4 regions of the Aquamicrobium ahrensii genome follow, and region 3 is predicted to be linked to each of the others. Evidence: riboswitches for the same ligand, from Rfam matches in the RefSeq annotation. Region 3 holds a riboswitch; each other region holds the start of a gene.
What was found. Region 3 has a riboswitch for cobalamin ahead of ABID44_RS05150 (DUF1636 family protein). Riboswitches for the same ligand answer to the same signal wherever they lie in the genome.
Positions count from the first base shown of each region.

Region 1 (4,549 bases), on a different contig from region 3:
GAGGCGCGCGCTTCGGGGATTGTGTAGAAGTTGATGTCGATGACGTTGTCGAGCATGCGCATCGCCGTGGCGACTGTTTGCGCCAGACGGTCGAGGTCGAGACCCTTTTGCGCCACGTGGTTGGCGAGGTTGACGGAGCCGAGATTGCACACGGCCACCTCGTCCTTCGATGTGTTGAGGGTGATTTCCGTACACAGGTTCGACGAATGCACCACGCCGACATGGCCTTGCGGCGAGCGGATGTTGCAGGGGTCCTTGAAGGTGATCCACGGATGCCCGGTCTCGAACAGCATGGTCAGCATCTTGCGCCACAGGTCGAGCGCCCGCACCTTGCGATACACCCTGACGCCGCCGGCCGCCGCCTTTTCCTCATAAGCTTCGTAGGCCTTGCGGAAGGCTGCGCCGTAAAGGTCGTGCAGGTCGACCACCTCGTCGGGCGAGAACAGCGTCCATTCGCCGTCGGCGGCGACGCGCTCCATGAAAAGGTCCGGCACCCAGTTGGCGGTGTTCATGTCGTGCGTGCGGCGGCGGTCGTCGCCGGTATTCTTGCGCAGATCGAGGAATTCCTCGATGTCGACGTGCCATGTTTCCAGATAGGCGCAGACCGCGCCCTTGCGCTTACCGCCCTGATTGACGGCGATGGCCGTATCGTTGGCCACCTTGAGGAAAGGCACGACGCCCTGGCTCTCGCCATTGGTGCCCTTGATGTGGGCGCCGAGGCCGCGCACCGGCGTCCAGTCGTTGCCGAGGCCGCCGGAATATTTGGCGAGCAGCGCGTTGTCCCGGACACCCTTGAAGATGGCTTCGAGATCGTCGCCGATGGTGGTGAGGAAGCAGGACGAGAGCTGTGGCCGCAGCGTGCCGGAATTGAACAGGGTCGGCGTCGAGCACATGAAGTCGAAGGACGACAACAGATTGTAGAACTCGATGGCGCGCGCCTCGCGGTCGATCTCGCGTATGGCGAGCCCCATGGCGACGCGCATGAAGAAGGCCTGCGGCAGCTCAAAGCGCTTGCCTTTGGTGTGCAGGAAATAGCGATCGTAGAGGGTTTGCAGGCCGAGATACTGGAAATTCAGGTCGCGCTCCGGTTTGAGCGCCGCGCCGATGCGCTTCAGGTCGTAGCGGCCGAGTTCGGGGTCGATCAGCTCGGCCTCGATGCCGGTCCTGATGAATTCGGGGAAATAGGTGGCGTAGCGCCCGGCCATGTCGGCCTGCGTGGCCTGCTCGGAGCGGCCGGTCACGAAGCTCAGCGCCTCGTGGCGCAGCCGGTCGAGCAGCAGGCGGGCGGAAACGAAGCTGTAATTCGGTTCGGTCTCGACCAGCGTGCGCGAGGCGAGGATCGGCGCCAGCGACAGTTCGTCCTCGGTGATGCCGTCATAGAGGTTGCGCAGCGCTTCGGTCAGGATCGTCTGCGGCGACACCGCCTCCAGTCCCTCGCAGGCTTCCTCGACGATGCGGCGGAAGCGGTCTTCGTCCAGCGCCGCCTTTTCGCCATTGGCGAGGGTGACGTGGAGCGAAGGCGCCGCCGTCTCGATTGTGGACGCCCTGGCGGCCGCCCGCTCGCGGGTGCGCTCCTCGCGATAAAGCACATAGGCGCGGGCGACCTTGTGGTGCTCCGAACGCATCAGCGCCAGCTCGACCTGATCCTGCACGTCCTCGATGTGGAAGGTGCGCCCCTCGCCAACGCGGCGCATGAGGTTAGACACGACCTGTTCCGTCAGATCCTTGACCACGTCATGCACGCGGCGCGAGCCGGCCGCCACCGAACCCTCCACGGCCAGAAACGCCTTGGTCAGCGCAACGGTGATCTTGGTCGGATCGAAGGGCGTGACCGATCCGTTGCGGCGGATGATGCGGTAGCCCGGCTCGGTCGGGGTGCGGACTTCGGTGTCGATGGATGGTGGAACCGCATCGGTCCCGTTTGTCTGGAGTGCAGTGGTCGCCGGCATCTTGTCCCCGTGGCGCTGTGGACGGGGACGTTGAAGGCGACGCATGCCGGAAAGCGCGGTTCAGGCCGCGCGGGCAGGCGCACCTCCGGGACACCCCGCCCGAGTTTCGTGCATCGTCAGGGCAGGTCTCCTGGCTCACGGATCATCGTCGCCGTCGGGCCTTCCCGGCGCTTCTGGCGCCAGTGACACGAAAGAGACAGCGACTCACCGTTTACAGTTGCGGGGGCAGCGCCGGAATTCCCCGGAAGGGCACCGGCTTCCCTCTTAGCCTTGCCGAACCATAAGGATTCAGAAAGGAACCATGGCAACTACATTTAGTATCAGGGTGCTTTTTTCTGTCAACAGCTAGCGTGGAAATTATAATGGCAGGGTGATTTTATCCACGCTATCCAAAGGCTGCCTGTGCATGAATGTTGGCGCGGGAATGATCGAGCGGCTTCGGTCGCCTCAGCCATGCTGAAGCATTTTGGCGCCGGGCGGAACACCCGGCGCAAGATAGACACAGGGAGTGCGGGCGGCGGCCGTTGCGCCGACGCGCGGGATCAGACCGCTTCCAGATAGGTCTCGAACTCGAAATTATTGACTCGCAGCGCAAAGGTTTCGAGTTCCTGCCTTTTGCACGCGACCAGCCAGCCTCGCAACGCGTCGGGGAATATCTCGGCGACGAGGTTGCCGCTTTCGAAACTGGCGATGGCCGAGGCCCAGTCAGGCGGCAACTTGGGCAGGTTGCGTTCATAAACGTCTGTCGTCGCCGGCTCGCCGGGATTCAGCTTCTTTTCGATGCCGATAAGCGCTGCCCCGAGAATCGCGGCCAGCACAAGATATGGATTGGCGTCGGCCCCGGCGACGCGATGTTCGATGCGGCGCGCCGAGGAAGGGCCGCCCGGAATGCGGATAGCCACCATGCGGTTTTCGTAGCCCCAGGCCACTGCGGTCGGCGCATGGGAATTCGGACGCAGGCGGCGGTACGAGTTGAAATGGGGCGCGAACACCAGCGTGCTCTCCGCCATCGCGGCGAGCAATCCGCCCACTGCATGCCGTAAAGTGTCGGAGCCTCGCACGGTCCCGTCGTCGAAGACGTTGGCGCCGTCCTTGTCCTGGAGACTGAAATGGACATGCAGCCCGCTGCCCGAACGTTTTCCATAGGGCTTCGCCATGAAGGAAGCGATGAAACCGTGCTGGCGGGCGATGCCCTTCACCGTGCGCTTGAACAGGATGGCGTCGTCCGCGGCGCGCAGCGCGTCATCGACATGGTTGAGGTTGATCTCGAACTGGCCGACGCCGTTTTCCGCGATCGCCGAATCGACCGGAATGTCCTGCGCCCGGCAGGCTTCATAGACATCGTGCATGAAACCTTCGAAATCGTCGATCTCGTCGATGGAAAGGGCGGCGTCGGAATCGAGCCGACGGCCGGTGACCGGCGAGACCGGTCCGCGCGGCCGCGCCGGCTTCGGATCGACCAGATAGAATTCCAGTTCGGTGGCGACCACCGGCGTGAGGTTTAGCGCCTTGTAGCGGTCGAGGATGCGGGCCAGCACCTGGCGCGGATCGCCAAGGAAAGGCGCGCCGCTTTCGTCGGACAGCCAGAGGGGAACGAGGGCGGTGGGGTGCGCGGTCCATTCCATCGGCAGGATGCCGCGCCCGGTCCAGTGGCAGATGCCGTCGGCGTCGCCGGTCGAGAACACCAGCTTGTTGCCGACGATGTCTTCGCCCCATATGTCGACACCGCATACCGAATAGGGCATGCGCAGCTTGCCTTGCAGGGCCTTGACCGCCTGATCGACGGGAATGCGCTTGCCCCGCATGATGCCATTCAGGTCGCAGACCGCGGCCCTCAGGCTCTGGATGTCGGGCCGGCCATTCAGCCAGTCCAGAACCTCCCTGATCGCTTCACTCAATTGATGCCTCCGGGTTGGTCGAACATAGGGGTGAGGACGCGGAAGGCTCGCAAGGAACCGCACGCGCGCAGGCCGCGCAAAGGCGCGGCAGGATTCACAATGTCAGGGGAGAAAAAGGGACGACGCCGCCTGTGCGCGCCGTATCGGGTCAGCGGTCGCCCGGACCGGAATGTCCTGTTCCCGGGAATTTTGAAACTTGCCCCCGTTGAAGCCGGCGAGAGGCTTCCCGAGAGCAAGCAAAAAAGTGCGTTCCCCCCAGCGCCATCCCCGCGGTTCGCATGGAGCGAACCATCTTGGCGTTGACAATATCCGGCGGATATCGACTTGCCAAGCCGGTTGGCGGGGTCAGCTCTTCTTGCGGGCCCGGTTCGCGAAAGGATTATCCGAGGTGCGCAATGCGACCCGGATCGGCACGCCGGGCATGTCGAAGGCCTCGCGCATATTGTTGACCAGATAGCGCACATAGGATTGCGGCATGGCGTCCGGCCGTGAGCAGGAAACGACGAAGCCGGGCGGGCGCGTCTTGGCCTGCGTCACATATTTGATCTTCAGCCGGCGGCCGGCGACGGCGGGCGGCGGATGATGGGCGAGGATGCCTTCCAGCCAGCGGTTCAGCCTGCCCGTGGAAACGCGGCTGTTCCACACCTTGTGGGTGCGCACCACCGCATCCATCAGCTTGTCGAGGCCACGCCCGGTCTCGGC
Region 1 is NZ_JBEPMN010000002.1:171,589-176,137, forward strand. It holds gene ABID44_RS03700 (ribonucleoside-diphosphate reductase subunit alpha) at 1-1,949, opposite strand, end outside; cobalamin riboswitch at 2,053-2,268, opposite strand; gene ABID44_RS03705 (glutamine synthetase family protein) at 2,492-3,847, opposite strand; gene der (ribosome biogenesis GTPase Der) at 4,193-4,549, opposite strand, start outside.
Region 1: linked by a shared signal. The riboswitch ahead of ABID44_RS03700 (ribonucleoside-diphosphate reductase subunit alpha) and the one ahead of ABID44_RS05150 (DUF1636 family protein) in region 3 are both predicted to bind cobalamin.

Region 2 (4,464 bases), on a different contig from region 3:
GCCCGCGGGCTGTGGGACGAGGTGATGGTTTCGGACATGAAGTATTTCGACGGCTCCGTCGGCCAGATCGACCGCATCCCGGACGATCTCAAGGCCCTCTACGCCACCGCCTTCGAAATCGACTCCTCCTGGCTGATCGACGCCGCCTCGCGCCGCCAGAAATGGATCGATCAGGCGCAGTCGCTCAACCTCTACATCGCCAATCCGAGCGGCAAGAAGCTGGACGAGCTTTACCGGCTTGCATGGCGCAAGGGCCTGAAGACGACCTATTACCTGCGCTCGCGCTCGGCCACCCATGTCGAGAAGTCGACGCTCAAGGGCACCGACGGCAAGCTCAACGCCGTTTCGCCGGCAAGCGTGTCGGCAGCGGAAGCTGCCACGCCGATCATGGTCGACCCAAGTGCGGCATGGGGCAAGGCCTGCGCCATCGACGACCCCGACTGCGAAGCCTGCCAGTAAGCAGGCACCCGCCCTCCCCGCCGGGGAGGGCAAAGCTGACAGGCCGGGATGGGGAGACATCGCCCCATCCTGCGCCATCACCATTCATGCGATCCCGACCGGCCTCCGGCCGATGCCTGAAGCGTCAGGGATGGGTGCGCCAAGCCTAACCGGAGAATGAGATGCTCGACTGGTCCGAACCCAAAAACAACCCTTCAATCCCGCTTCCGGGCAAGGATGCGCCTGCCGGCGACGCCACCGGCCTTGGCGAAATCGAGCGGGGCGCCGCGCGCGTGACCGTCGATGAAAAGCGCATGATCAACGCCCGTGCCGACGTGAACCAGCTCTTGCCGCTGAAGTATCGCTGGGCATGGGAAAAGTACCTCTCCGGCTGCAACAATCACTGGATGCCGACCGAGGTGTCGATGCAGGCCGACATCGCGCTGTGGAAGTCGAAGGATGGGCTGACGGAAGACGAGCGGCGCATGCTCAAGCGCAATCTCGGTTTCTTCGCGGCTTCCGAATCGCTGGTGGCGAACAATATCGTGCTCGCCATCTACCGCCATCTGACCAATCCCGAATGCCGGCAATATCTGCTGCGTCAGGCTTTCGAGGAGGCGATCCATACCCACACTTTCCAGTACATCGTGGAAAGCCTCGCCCTCGATGAAGGCGAGCTGTTCAACATGTACCGCGAGGTGCCGTCGATCACCGACAAAGCCGAATGGGCGCTGAAGCACACGCAGAACCTCGACAATCCCGACTTCAAGACCGGCACGCCGGATGCCGATCAATCCTTCCTGCGCGACCTTGTCGCCTTCTACGTCATCTTCGAGGGCATGTGGTTCTACACCGGCTTCGCGCAGATCCTGTCGCTCGGCCGCCGCAACAAGATGGTCGGCATCGCCGAACAGTACCAGTACATCCTGCGCGACGAATCGATTCACCTGAATTTCGGCGTCGACGTCATCAACCAGATCAAGCTGGAAAACCCGCACCTGTGGACCAAGGCGTTCCAGGACGAGGTGCGCGGCATGATCCTCGACGCAGCCGAACTGGAAGCCGCCTATGGCCGCGATACGATGCCGCGTGGATTCCTCGGCCTCAACGCGGCGCTGTGCGAGCAATACATGCACTTCATCGCCAACCGCCGCTGCGCCCAGCTCGGCCTCGCGCCGGTCTTCGCCGAGACCGAAAACCCGTTCCCATGGATGAGCGAAACCATGGATCTGAAGAAGGAAAAGAACTTCTTCGAGACCCGCGTCATCGAGTACCAGAACGGCGGCGCGCTGGCCTGGGACTGACCTGGATCGCCGTGGGACGGCAGGTTCACGCGTCACGGCATCGCCTGTCGTCTTTGCGCCGGGGCGATGTCGCTTTCTCATGCTCCTCGCCACCGCGAATGGTGTTCACATCAATATGCTTAAGGTGCCCGACCGCCTCGTGCGGAAGGGAGAATTGGGAAGCCGGCGCCCTCGCAAGAGGAAGTCCGGCGCTGCCCCCGCAACGGTGGCGGAGCGCAAACCTCGACGGTGAACCACTGGGGAGATGCCCCCGGGAAGGTGTCGAGGCGGTCCTTTACGGGACGCTCCGGAGCCCGGAAACCAGCCTTGAGCACGTTGGTCTCGACTGATCGCGGTGGGCGGTCAAGGAGCGAATGGCGTACGACCCGGCCGCCGGCGTCGGCGGTTGCCGTTCCTTCCCCAAATCACCACCAAGTTCAGTCCTTTAGCGAGGACAGGACATGGACGCCCGTAACGAAATGCTCACGCTGATCCGCGCCCGCAGGCACGGCTGGTCGCTGGAGCAGCCCTTCTACACCGATCCCGATTTCTTCAGGCTCGACATGGAGCTGATCTGGTATCGGGACTGGCTCTTCATCGGCCATGATTGCGAGGTGGCGAAGCCGGGAAGCTTCTTCACCGTGCAGGTCGGCTCCTACCCGATCGTGATCGTGCGCGACCGCGAAGGCAGGATCAGAGCCTTCCACAATTCCTGCCGCCACCGCGGAAGCCGCGTATGCACGACGCCGAAAGGCACCTCTGCGCGGCTGGTCTGCCCCTATCACCAGTGGACCTACGACCTCGACGGCAGGCTGCTCTTCGCCCGCCAGATGGCCGAGGATTTCGACCCGTCCGCCCATTCGCTCAAGCCCATCGCCTGCGAGAGCGTCGCTGGCTACATTTTCATCTGCCTTGCGGACGAGCCGGCCGATTTCGAGCCGTTCCGCATGCTGATGGAGCCCTATTTCGCACCGCACAAGCTTTCCGAGGCGAAGATCGCCTATGAATCGACCATCGTCGAGAAGGCCAACTGGAAGCTGGTGTGGGAGAACAACCGCGAATGCTACCACTGCGCGGGCAACCATCCGGAACTGTGCAAGACCTTCCCGGAAGCGCCCAGCGTCACCGGCGTCAATGGTGCCGAGAGCGATCCGGAGATGGTGGAGCACTGGGAAAAATGCGAGGCGGCGGGCCTGCCAGCGCGCTTCCGCATCGACGAGGCCGGACAGTTCCGCGCCACCCGCGCGCCGCTGCTGCGCGACGCGGTGAGCTACACCATGACCGGCAAGCCCTCGGTGAAGCGCAATCTTTCCGATCAGGTCAGCGCCGATCGTATCGGCACGCTGATGCTCTATCACTACCCCGCCACATGGAACCATGTGCTGATCGACCATGCCGTGACCTTCCGCGTCATCCCGCTTGGCCCTGAAGAGACCGCCGTCACCACCAAATGGCTGGTCCACAAGGATGCGGTCGAAGGCGTCGACTACGATCTGGAGGAACTCATCCATGTGTGGACGGAGACCAATGATCAGGACCGCCGCATTGTGGAGGAGAACGCCTTCGGCATCCGCTCGCCGGCCTATGAGCCCGGCCCCTATTCGGAACTGCATGAAGGGGGCGTGATCCAGTTCGTGGAATGGTATGCGCACTTCATGGAGCCACGGCTTTGCGAGGGTGAAAAGCCCAGGCTGAAGAACGTCGCCTGAGGAGAAGCCGATGAACGCCATGACCGATCCCGGGCTCTACCGCCATCTGGACGAGATGGCCCCGTGGAACGATCGCCTTCAGGTTCTGGAGGTGATCGGCATCGCGGACGAGACGCCGGAGGTGAAGACCTTCACCTTCCGGTCCGATGCGCAGACATGGTTCCGCTACAAGCCGGGCCAGTTCATAACGCTCGAATTGCCCGTGGACGACGGGCCGCTCATGCGCACCTACACGCTGTCGTCGTCGCCATCGCGCCCCTTCTCCATCGCGGTGACGGTGAAGGCGCAGCCGGGCAGCGTGGGCGCCCGCTGGATGTTCGACAATCTGGGTGTCGGCGCGCGGCTGAAAGCGTTCGGGCCGGGCGGCGAATTCACCCACCACAACCATCCGGCCGCCAAATATCTGTTCATCTCGGCCGGCTCCGGCATCACGCCGGTGATGTCGATGCTGCGCTGGCTGAACGACTGCGCGCCGGGCACGGACGTGTCCTTCGTCAACTGCGCGAGGCGGCCGGAAGAAATCATCTTCCGCAAGGAGCTTGAGTTGCTGGGCTCGCGCATGCCCGGCCTTTCGCTGTCGTTCCTGATCGAGGAACGCTCGTCGCGCGAAAGCTGGTTCGGCCATATGGGCCGCATCGACGCCGTGCGCCTGCCGCTTCTGTCGCCCGACTTCCGCGAGCGCGAAGTGTTTTGCTGCGGCCCCGAACCGTTCATGCGGGCGGTGCGCGAGATGTTGCAGGCCGCCGGCTTCGATATGGCGTTCTACCATCAGGAAAGCTTCGGCGCGCCGCCGGTCGAGCCCGCGCCCGCCGCCTTCCCCGAACTGCCCGCCAATGCGGACGCGGGCACGGCGCCCGCCGCAACCGTGCCGGTGCGCTTCAGCCTTTCCGATGTGGAGGGCGAATGCCTTCCCGGCCAGACCGTTCTTCAGGCGGCGCGCGCCAGCGGCGTGCGGATTTCGGCGGCCTGCGAGTTCGGTCTGTGCGGCACCTGCAAGGTGAAGAAACTGTCCGGCGAGGTCGAGATGAACCACA
Region 2 is NZ_JBEPMN010000002.1:166,638-171,101, reverse strand. It holds gene ABID44_RS03700 (ribonucleoside-diphosphate reductase subunit alpha) at 1-459, shown strand, start outside; gene ABID44_RS03695 (ribonucleotide-diphosphate reductase subunit beta) at 621-1,742, shown strand; cobalamin riboswitch at 1,848-2,065, shown strand; gene ABID44_RS03690 (aromatic ring-hydroxylating oxygenase subunit alpha) at 2,183-3,430, shown strand; gene ABID44_RS03685 (FAD-binding oxidoreductase) at 3,450-4,464, shown strand, end outside.
Region 2: linked by a shared signal. The riboswitch ahead of ABID44_RS03690 (aromatic ring-hydroxylating oxygenase subunit alpha) and the one ahead of ABID44_RS05150 (DUF1636 family protein) in region 3 are both predicted to bind cobalamin.

Region 3 (4,549 bases):
AAACGGTCGAACCGCGCCGGGTAATCCGCTCCGCAAACATCGATCATCGACACGAACCGGCACTTCGCGTCGTCGCGCACGAAGCGTGCCAGCTTGACGATGTCGGCAGGCGCAACCGTAATCGTCAGTTCGCCAAAGGCCAGTTCGCCAGACAGGATTTCGACGCCGCCATTCGCTTCGATATGGGCGGCCAGTTCGCTGAGCGCTTCACTCATTCTTGTCACCGCTCGATGGTGCCGGTGCGCCGGATCTTCTTCTGCAGCAGAAGAAGGCCGTACATAAGCGCTTCGGCGCTTGGCGGACAGCCGGGCACATAGATATCGACGGGCACGATGCGGTCGCAGCCGCGCACCACCGAATAGGAATAGTGATAATAACCGCCGCCATTGGCGCACGATCCCATGGAGATCACATAGCGGGGCTCCGGCATCTGGTCGTAGACCTTGCGCAGCGCCGGGGCCATCTTGTTGGTCAGCGTGCCGGCCACGATCATGACGTCCGACTGGCGAGGCGAGGCGCGCGGCGCAATGCCGAAGCGCTCGCTGTCATAACGCGGCATCGCCGAGTGGATCATTTCGACGGCGCAGCAGGCCAGACCGAACGTCATGTACATGAGCGAGCCGGTGCGCGCCCAGGTGATCAGCGCCTCGGTCGAGGTGACGAGAAATCCCTTGTCGGCCAGCTCGTCATTGATGCCGATGAAGAAAGGATCGTCCGACCCGACCGGCTTGCCGGTGCGCGGATCGAGAACGCCCTTTGGCTGCGGCGCGACAAGCGTGCCGGAATTGCCGATCAATCCCATTCCAGCGCCCCTTTCTTCCACTCATATATGAAGCCGATGGTGAGAACACCAAGGAACACCATCATCGACCAGAAACCGAGCATGCCGATGTCGCCGAACGAAATGGCCCACGGGAACAGGAAAGCCACCTCAAGATCGAAGATGATGAACAGGATCGACACCAGATAGAAGCGGATGTCGAACTTCATGCGCGCATCGTCGAACGAGTTGAAGCCGCACTCATAGGCGGACAGCTTCTCGGGGTCGGGATCACGATAGGCGACCAGGAACGGAGCCACGATGAGTGCCAGCCCGATTACCAGCGCCACGCCGATGAATATGACGATCGGCAGATACGAACTCAACAATTCGTTCATGCTGCAACTTTCCGTTGGCGGCGGATCCGCCTGAAACTAGCGCAGCCGGCCCTGTTACGGAAGCGTGACAGATTTGCCCGGAACCATTTGGTCCCCTGCTGCAACGCGGCGAGGGTTAGCGCAGCCGGATTGCCGAAGCAAGTCAAACCTTGACCAAAACGCTGCACTGCACACTATCTGCGACAAAACTGATCATCTTTGATTTCCTTCACTTTTTACTCCACTTTTAGTCCTGACAGCATCCACGAGCCTCGGCTGCTAGATTGCTGGAATCGGGCTGCCGTAAACCATGACTTGAGATAGGTTTGGATTGCATGAAGGAAACCCTCTCCCCGGCTCTGGCGCGCCGTATCGCCCTGTCCGCGCAGGGCTTCGGCGGAGGGCGCGCAAAGGCTGCGTTGGATCGCCGGCGCCTTTCCCGCACGCTGTCGCGCATCGGTCTGCTGCAGATCGACTCGGTCAGCGCGGTGGTGCGCGCGCACTACATGCCGCTTTATTCCCGGCTCGGCCCCTACCCTCTCTCTCTTCTGGATGAAGCCACCCGTCCGGGGGCCAGACGCCTGCTTTTCGAGTACTGGGCGCATGAGGCATCGTTCCTGCCGCTGGAGACATATCCGCTGCTGCGCTGGCGCATGGAAAAAGCAGCGCGCGGCGAGGAGATGTATCGCACATTGGCCAGATTCGGCCGGGAGCGCTCGGATTTCGTCGAAGAGATTTTCCGCGAAGTGGAAACGCACGGGCCGCTGGCCGCATCCGACATGGAAGGCCACAAGGGCTCGGGCGGCTGGTGGGGCTGGAGCGACGCCAAGGCGGCCTTCGAATGGCTGTTCTGGGCCGGAAGGGTCACAACGGCCTGCCGACGCGGCTTCGAACGCGTCTATGACCTGCCCGAACGGGTGCTGCCGCGTTCCATACTCGACACGCCGGTTCCAGCTACAGCCGACGCCCAGCGCGAACTGCTGCGCATCTCCGCCCGCGCCCATGGCATCGCCACCGCCGCATGTCTGCGCGATTATTTCCGGCTCTCCGCCACTGAAGCGGCCCCCCGCATTGCCGAGCTTGTCGAGGAAGGCGAGTTGATTCCCGTCGCCATCAAGGGCTGGTCACGGCAGGCTTACCTGCACCGCGACGCGCGCCGGCCGCGCAGGGTCGAAGCCCGCGCCCTGCTGGCGCCTTTCGATCCACTGGTGTTCGAGCGGGATCGTACGGAAAACCTGTTCGGCTTCCGCTACCGTATCGAAATCTACACGCCGGCCGCCAAGCGACGATATGGCTACTATGTCCTGCCCTTTCTGCTCGGCGACAGGATCGTCGCGCGCGTCGATCTCAGGGCCGACCGCGGGGCGGGCGTGCTGCGCGTCCATGCCGCATACGCCGAACAGGGGGCACCGGCCGAAACCGCTGAAGCTCTTCTCGCCGAACTGGAGCAGTTTCGCGACTGGCTGAATCTCGACCGGATCGAGATTATCCCCGCCGGGAATCTCGGCCCGGCGCTGGCGGACATGCTCGTGTCGTAGCCGCAAGTTGACAGCCGGACCCGCCCAAGCCTAAATCCGCCCAGACGGTCTCCCTTTCCCAAGGAGGGGAGCTAAGAGGGAATGCGGTGAGGTGACCCCGAACCCGCAGCTGTCCCCGCAACTGTAAGCGACGAGCCTCAGCCGACAGCCACTGGGTGCGGACCCGGGAAGGCGGCGACAGGGCGACGACCCGCGAGCCAGGAGACCTGCCGTCTGCAAGGAACGAGCCGAAAGCCTGGCGGGTGTCCCGGGCAAGGAGCAGATATTGGATTCAGGCCCGCCCACTCAGACGGAACCAGCCGCCAGCGCCACAGGAGCCGGCACGACCATCATCGTGTGCATCTCCTGCCGCGACGCCACCGGCTCGGATGCGCATCCGCGCGCCGGTGAAAAGTTGGCGGAGGATGCGCGCCGGGCCGCCGCCGGCCTGCCGGTCGAGGTGCGCACGGCAGAATGCCTCGGCAACTGCAAGCGCAGGTTAAGCGCCTCGATCCTGTCGGAAGGCGCATGGAGCTACGTGTTCGGCGATCTCACCGAAGATTGCGGGGCCGATCTGGTCGCCGGTGCCAGCCTGCTGGCCGACGCCGATGACGGCAAGATTCCATGGCGCGGTCGTCCCGATTCGCTCAAGCGCGGCCTCGTTGCGCGCATCCCTCCCCTCACTCTCCTCAAGGACAGATCATGACCGCAAACGCCACCCGTGTGCCCTGCACCGTCGTCACCGGCTTCCTCGGCGCCGGCAAGACCACGCTGATCCGCAACCTGCTGGAGAACAGCAACGGCAAACGCCTCGCGCTCATCGTCAACGAATTCGGCGACGTCGGCGTCGATGGCGAGATATTGAAAGGCTGCGGCATCGATAGCTGCCCGGAAGAAAACATCGTGGAACTGGCCAATGGCTGCATCTGCTGCACCGTGGCCGACGATTTCGTGCCGGCGCTCGACCAGATCCTGTCTCGCACGCCCAGGGTCGATCACATCCTGATCGAAACCTCCGGCCTCGCCCTGCCGAAACCGCTGGTGCAGGCTTTCCAGTGGCCGACGGTGAAAAGCCGCGTCACCGTCGACGGCGTGGTCGCCGTGGTGGATGGCCCCGCACTTGCCGAGGGCAAGGTCGCCTCCGACATGGACGCGCTCGCCGCCCAGCGCGCCGGGGACGAATCGCTCGACCATGACGACCCGATCGAGGAGGTGTTCGAGGATCAGGTGGCCTGCGCCGACCTCATCATCCTGTCCAAGAGCGATCTGCTGGACGAAGCCGCCGCCGCCCGCGCCCGCAAGATCGTGGACGCCCATATCACCCCAGCCGTGAAGGTCGTTCCCTCCGAACATGGCAAGGTCGATCCGTCGATCCTGCTCGGCCTCGGCCTCGCTGTCGAGGACGACATAGAAAACCGCAAGTCGCATCATGACGGCGCGGGCGATCATGAGCACGACGACTTCGACACCTTCGTCATCGACGTTCCCGCGGTGACCGACCCCGAGGAGCTGGCGCGCCGTATCGCCGCCGCCGCCGAGCAGGAGGATGTGCTGCGCGTCAAGGGCTTCGTCGAGGTTTCGGGAAAACCGATGCGTCTGCTGGTTCAGGCTGTCGGACCGCGCGTCAATCATTATTATGATCGCGCCTGGGCAACCGGGGATGACCGACGCTCGCGGCTGGTGGTGATCGGCCTCAAGGGTCTCGACCGTCCGGCCATCGAGACCATACTCGCAGGCTGAACAAGGCAAAGGACGCCACTCATCAGGCCATTCATCAGGATTGAACGATGCACATCCTGACCACCAGTTCCGCCTCGCTCGACGACGTCATCGAGCCGGTCGACCTGCGCCAGACACCGGGCGACGTGGTGGCCCTGTCCTTCACGGACAGCGAT
Region 3 is NZ_JBEPMN010000003.1:25,198-29,746, forward strand. It holds gene ABID44_RS05130 (NADH-quinone oxidoreductase subunit C) at 1-215, opposite strand, end outside; gene ABID44_RS05135 (NuoB/complex I 20 kDa subunit family protein) at 221-802, opposite strand; gene ABID44_RS05140 (NADH-quinone oxidoreductase subunit A) at 793-1,158, opposite strand; gene ABID44_RS05145 (winged helix-turn-helix domain-containing protein) at 1,473-2,675, shown strand; cobalamin riboswitch at 2,704-2,903, shown strand; gene ABID44_RS05150 (DUF1636 family protein) at 2,941-3,360, shown strand; gene cobW (cobalamin biosynthesis protein CobW) at 3,357-4,394, shown strand; gene cobN (cobaltochelatase subunit CobN) at 4,442-4,549, shown strand, end outside.

Region 4 (4,549 bases), on a different contig from region 3:
CACGCCCGAAGACGCCAGCCGGAAGCCGCCGACCGCCCAGTCGAGATAGGCCTTCCAGTCCGCCTTGCGCAGCGGCAAGCCTTCGCGCAGGGCCGCCTCATCGATCTGGATCATGACCGCGCCCGCCTTTTCCAGATCGACCACCTCGTCGCGAATGGCGAGCGCGATCTGGCGGCAGGTTTCCGAACGCGGGATGTCGTTGCGCACGAAGGACCAGTTGAGGATCGTCACCGGACCGGTGAGCATGCCCTTGACCGGCCTGTCGGTCAGCGACTGCGCATATTGCCACCAGCGCACGGTCATCGGGTTGGGCCGCGAGACATCACCGAAGATGATCGGAGGGCGCACGTAGCGCGAGCCGTAGCTCTGCACCCAGCCGGCCTGCGTGAAGGCGAAGCCCGAAAGGTGCTCGCCGAAATACTGCACCATGTCGTTGCGCTCGAACTCGCCGTGAACCAGCACGTCGAGCCCGATTTCCTCCTGCCAGCGAATGGCGGCCTCGGTCTGCTTGCGCAGGAAGGCTTCGTAATCGGCAAAGCTGAGTTCGCCCTTCGCATGGGCGGAGCGGGCCTTGCGCACCTCGGCCGTCTGGGGGAAGGAACCGATGGTGGTGGTGGGGAAGCTCGGCAGGTTCAGCTTCTCGCCCTGCTTGCGGCGTCGTTCGGCAAAGGCGCTCTTGCGGCGTGCCATGGCGTCATCCACAGCGGCCAGCCTGCCCTCGACCAGCGGATCGTGGACGCGGAGCGATTTGCGGCGCGAGGCGATGGCATCGGCGCTGGCCTGAAGCGCTTCGGCAACCTCGCCGCGCCCCCCGGACAATGCCCGACCCAGAAGCACGAGCTCATCGAGCTTTTGCGTGGCGAAGGCGAGCCACGACTTCAGTTCCGCATCGAGCGCGGTCTCCAGCTCCAGATCGACCGGCACATGCAGAAGCGAGCAGGACGGGGCGATCTCGATGCGGTCGAGCGGCCAGCCGCAGACCAGCGGCTTCAGGTAATCGAGTGCGGCGGTGAGGTCGGCACGCCAGACGTTACGACCATCGATCAGCCCGAGCGACAGCACCAGATTCTTCGGCGCCAGCCGTGCCACCTGCTCAAGCTGCTCCGGCGCGCGCACCAGATCGATATGCAGGCCCGAGACCGGCAGCGACAGGGCGAGGTCCAGATTGTCACCGAGCGCGCCGAAATAGGTGGCGAGCATGATGCCGAGCGCTGGCACCTCCTCGGAGAAATGGCGATAAGCCGTTTCCAGCGCGGCACGCTCACCGTCATCGAGATCGAGGACAAGGCACGGCTCGTCGATCTGCACCCAGTCGGCGCCGGCCTTGTACAGACGGCCGAGCAGTTCCGAATAGACCGGCAGCAGCTTGGGCAGCAGCGACAACAGGTCGAACTCCTCGCCGCGCGATTTGGCGAGCCGGAGGAACGTGACAGGCCCGAGGATGACCGGGCGGGTGTGGATGCCCAGTTCCTTCGCTTCAAGGAAATGGTCGACAGGCTTGGCGGTGGCAAGCACGAACTGCTGTTCGGGCGCAAGTTCCGGCACCATGTAGTGATAGTTGGTGTCGAACCACTTGGTCATTTCCAGCGCAGAGGTGCTGTGGACATGGCCCGGATGGCCGCAACCCGCATCGCCCTGGCTGCCCCGCGCCATGGCGAAATAGGTGTCGAGCGGCACCTCGCCGCCCGTCCAGCCGTAGCGCTGAGGGATCGCCCCGATCATGACGGCCGTGTCGAGCACATGGTCGTAGAGCGAGAAATCGTTCGAGGGGATGCGCGTCACCCCCTTGTCGCGTTGCTGGCGCCAGTTTTCGGCGCGCAGGCGCTTTGCCGTTTCAAGCAGCGATTCGGCGGTATCCTTGCCAGCCCAGTAGTTTTCGAGAGCGAACTTGAGTTCGCGACGGCGGCCGATACGCGGCACGCCAAGCGTTGCGACGGGAACTGTCGAGATAGCCATTCCATAACCCCGATGGTTGGAGCGTGGTGACCAGAACAGCCGTCGTCGCCCGCCGGGAAAGCAGACGCACCGCGGCCATCGGGACACCCCGCCCGTGGACGTTTTCTGTCATGGCAGGTCTCCTGGCTCACGGGTCATCGCCTGCGCCCGTCTTCCCGGGGCTTTCACCCCAGTGACATGGATGGACGCAGGCTCTCCGCCTACAGTTGCGGGGGCAGCGCCGGCTTTCCTTTCAAAGGCACCGGCTTCCCTCTTAGCTTCAGGGCGTAAAATACCCCGAAGAACCACGACGAGGCGCAGTGTCGTGGTTTCAGTCACCGCTGTCAATATCACATAAAGAAATGTTTATATCGTGATCTGATCTTTTCGGATTTTTCCTATCAGGATCGCAACGCCTGCGCCGGGGTCTGGCGATAAGCGATGAGCGCGGGAAGCAGGGTCGCTGCCGCGCAGGCAACGAGCAGGAAGAGCAGCGTCCACAGGTCCGCCGCCTGGAACTCCACCGGCATGGCCACGCCGCTGTTTCTGGCCAGATAGCCGGATATGGCCCGCACGATCGCATAGCCGATGGCGAACCCGCAGATCACACCGGCCGCGACAAGGATGAAGACCTCCGTCCAGACCATGCCCATCACCACCGGGCGCGGTGCGCCGAAGGCCCTCAGCGCGCCGATCTGGCGGCGGCGCTGGAGCACGTGAACGGCCACCACCATAAGGATCGCCGCCCCGACCAGCGCCTGCGCGCCCATCGCCACGAAGCCGAGGATACGGCGGGCGTCGCCCAGGGTGCCGTAAAGCCTTGTCAGCACTTCACCGGGAAAGACGGCCAGTGTGGTTTCCGTGCGGTACTGCTGGCGCAGATTGTAGGCGTCGGCAATGCTCTTCGGCTTCACGAGAATCGCAGGCACCCCGGGATTGTCAGTGTGCAGCAATTCGGATTCATCGACCGCTTCGCCGGCGAAGCCCGGGCCGTGGTCATGGCCATGATCGTGGGGAACGCTGGCCACAGCGGCCAGCCCTGCCGTCTGCTCCGGCTCATGACCATGATCGTGATCGTGATTGGCGTGGGTGGCCCACACCGACTGGATCGGCACGAGGATGGCCCGGTCCCACGGCGTTCCCGTAGGCGCCATGCGGCCGACCACCCGGTACTCCACATGCGAGTGCACCTCGCCGGCTTCGCCGACCGCCCCGTGGAAGGGATGGAAGCTGTCGCCGATGGCGCGGCTGACCTGCGCGCCGACGATGGCGTCGCCCATGTGGCTGAACCCTTCGCCCTCGCCCAGCCCGCCAAGCATCTCAACCGCGTCGGAGGTCGTGCCCACGATCGGATAACCGGCCACGAAATCGCCGAAGCCGACGGGAACGGCATTTTCCACGCGCGGATCGGCCCGAAGCGCAGCCAGCGTTTCAGGCGGCAGCAGCGGCAGCGGTGCGGGTTGCAGAAAGATCGACGACAGGATGAGCTGCGTTTCCGAACCCGCAGCGCCGACGACCAGATCGAAGGCGGCCGCGGCACGCGCGCTGCCCAGCCGCAATGCGCGCTCCTGCAGCGTGACGGATACGCCGAGCGCCGTCGCCAGCGCGATCAGCAGGGCGAGGATCAGCGCGCCGATCCAGTTGCGGCGAAGGTCGGCAAGAATGAAATGGAACACTTCTTTCTCCGCTCAGGCCGCCAGGCGGCCGTTCTCCAGCCGCAAGGTGCGGCCCATGCGTTCGATAAGCCTGCCGTCATGGCTGGCAACGATCAGCGTCGAGCCGGCCTCCTGTGCCAGTTCGACCAGCAGGTTGGCGACGGCAGCGCCGGATTCGGCATCGAGGCTGGCGGTCGGCTCGTCGGCCACGATCAGGCCGGGCCTGCCGACCAGCGAGCGGGCAACCGCCACGCGCTGCATCTGACCGCGCGACATGGTGCCGACAAGCTGCTCCGGACGCTCGATCCCCACCCTTGCGAGCAATTCCCGGGCCCGCGGCTGCATCCCCGCCGGCAGGCGCAGGTGCGACAGGCGCTGGGGCAGCAGCACATTCGCCTCGGCGGACAGACCGGGAAAGAGATGAAAGTCCTGCATGACGAGACCCACATTGCGGGCACGCCAGCGGTCGCGCCCGCCTTCCGGCAATCCGGCAATGTTTTCGTCATTCCATGCAACGCGCCCCGAGCCGGCCCGCTCCATGCCGGTGACGATGTTGATGAAGGTCGTCTTGCCAGAACCCGAGGGGCCGACAAGCGCCGCCGTTTCGCCCGCAGCGAGGCTGAGCGAAGGCAGATCGAGCGCCGGAACCGGCAATCCCGGATAGCGCACCTGCAGGCCGTCGACGGAAAGCGCCAGCACGTTCAGACCCTCCGGAAATCAGCGCCGACGATGCGCAGCAGGCTGACGAAACCGGTCTCGGGGTCGGTCCAGGAGCCGACCTCGAGCTTGCCCGAAACCTCGATGATGCCGTTGGCCTGCTCGAAGGTCTGCGCCCGGTCGAGATAGACCACGATGATGTCGTCCGGCCAATCCGCATCCGAGGAACAGAAGGGACAGAGCGCCAAGGGAATTTCGGTGAGCACGAAGAAATCGGCTTCGGCCTTGAGCGGCGGGGCCAT
Region 4 is NZ_JBEPMN010000002.1:161,312-165,860, reverse strand. It holds gene metE (5-methyltetrahydropteroyltriglutamate--homocysteine S-methyltransferase) at 1-1,956, opposite strand, end outside; cobalamin riboswitch at 2,052-2,260, opposite strand; gene ABID44_RS03670 (ABC transporter permease) at 2,337-3,611, opposite strand; gene ABID44_RS03665 (ABC transporter ATP-binding protein) at 3,624-4,289, opposite strand; gene ABID44_RS03660 (hypothetical protein) at 4,292-4,549, opposite strand, start outside.
Region 4: linked by a shared signal. The riboswitch ahead of metE (5-methyltetrahydropteroyltriglutamate--homocysteine S-methyltransferase) and the one ahead of ABID44_RS05150 (DUF1636 family protein) in region 3 are both predicted to bind cobalamin.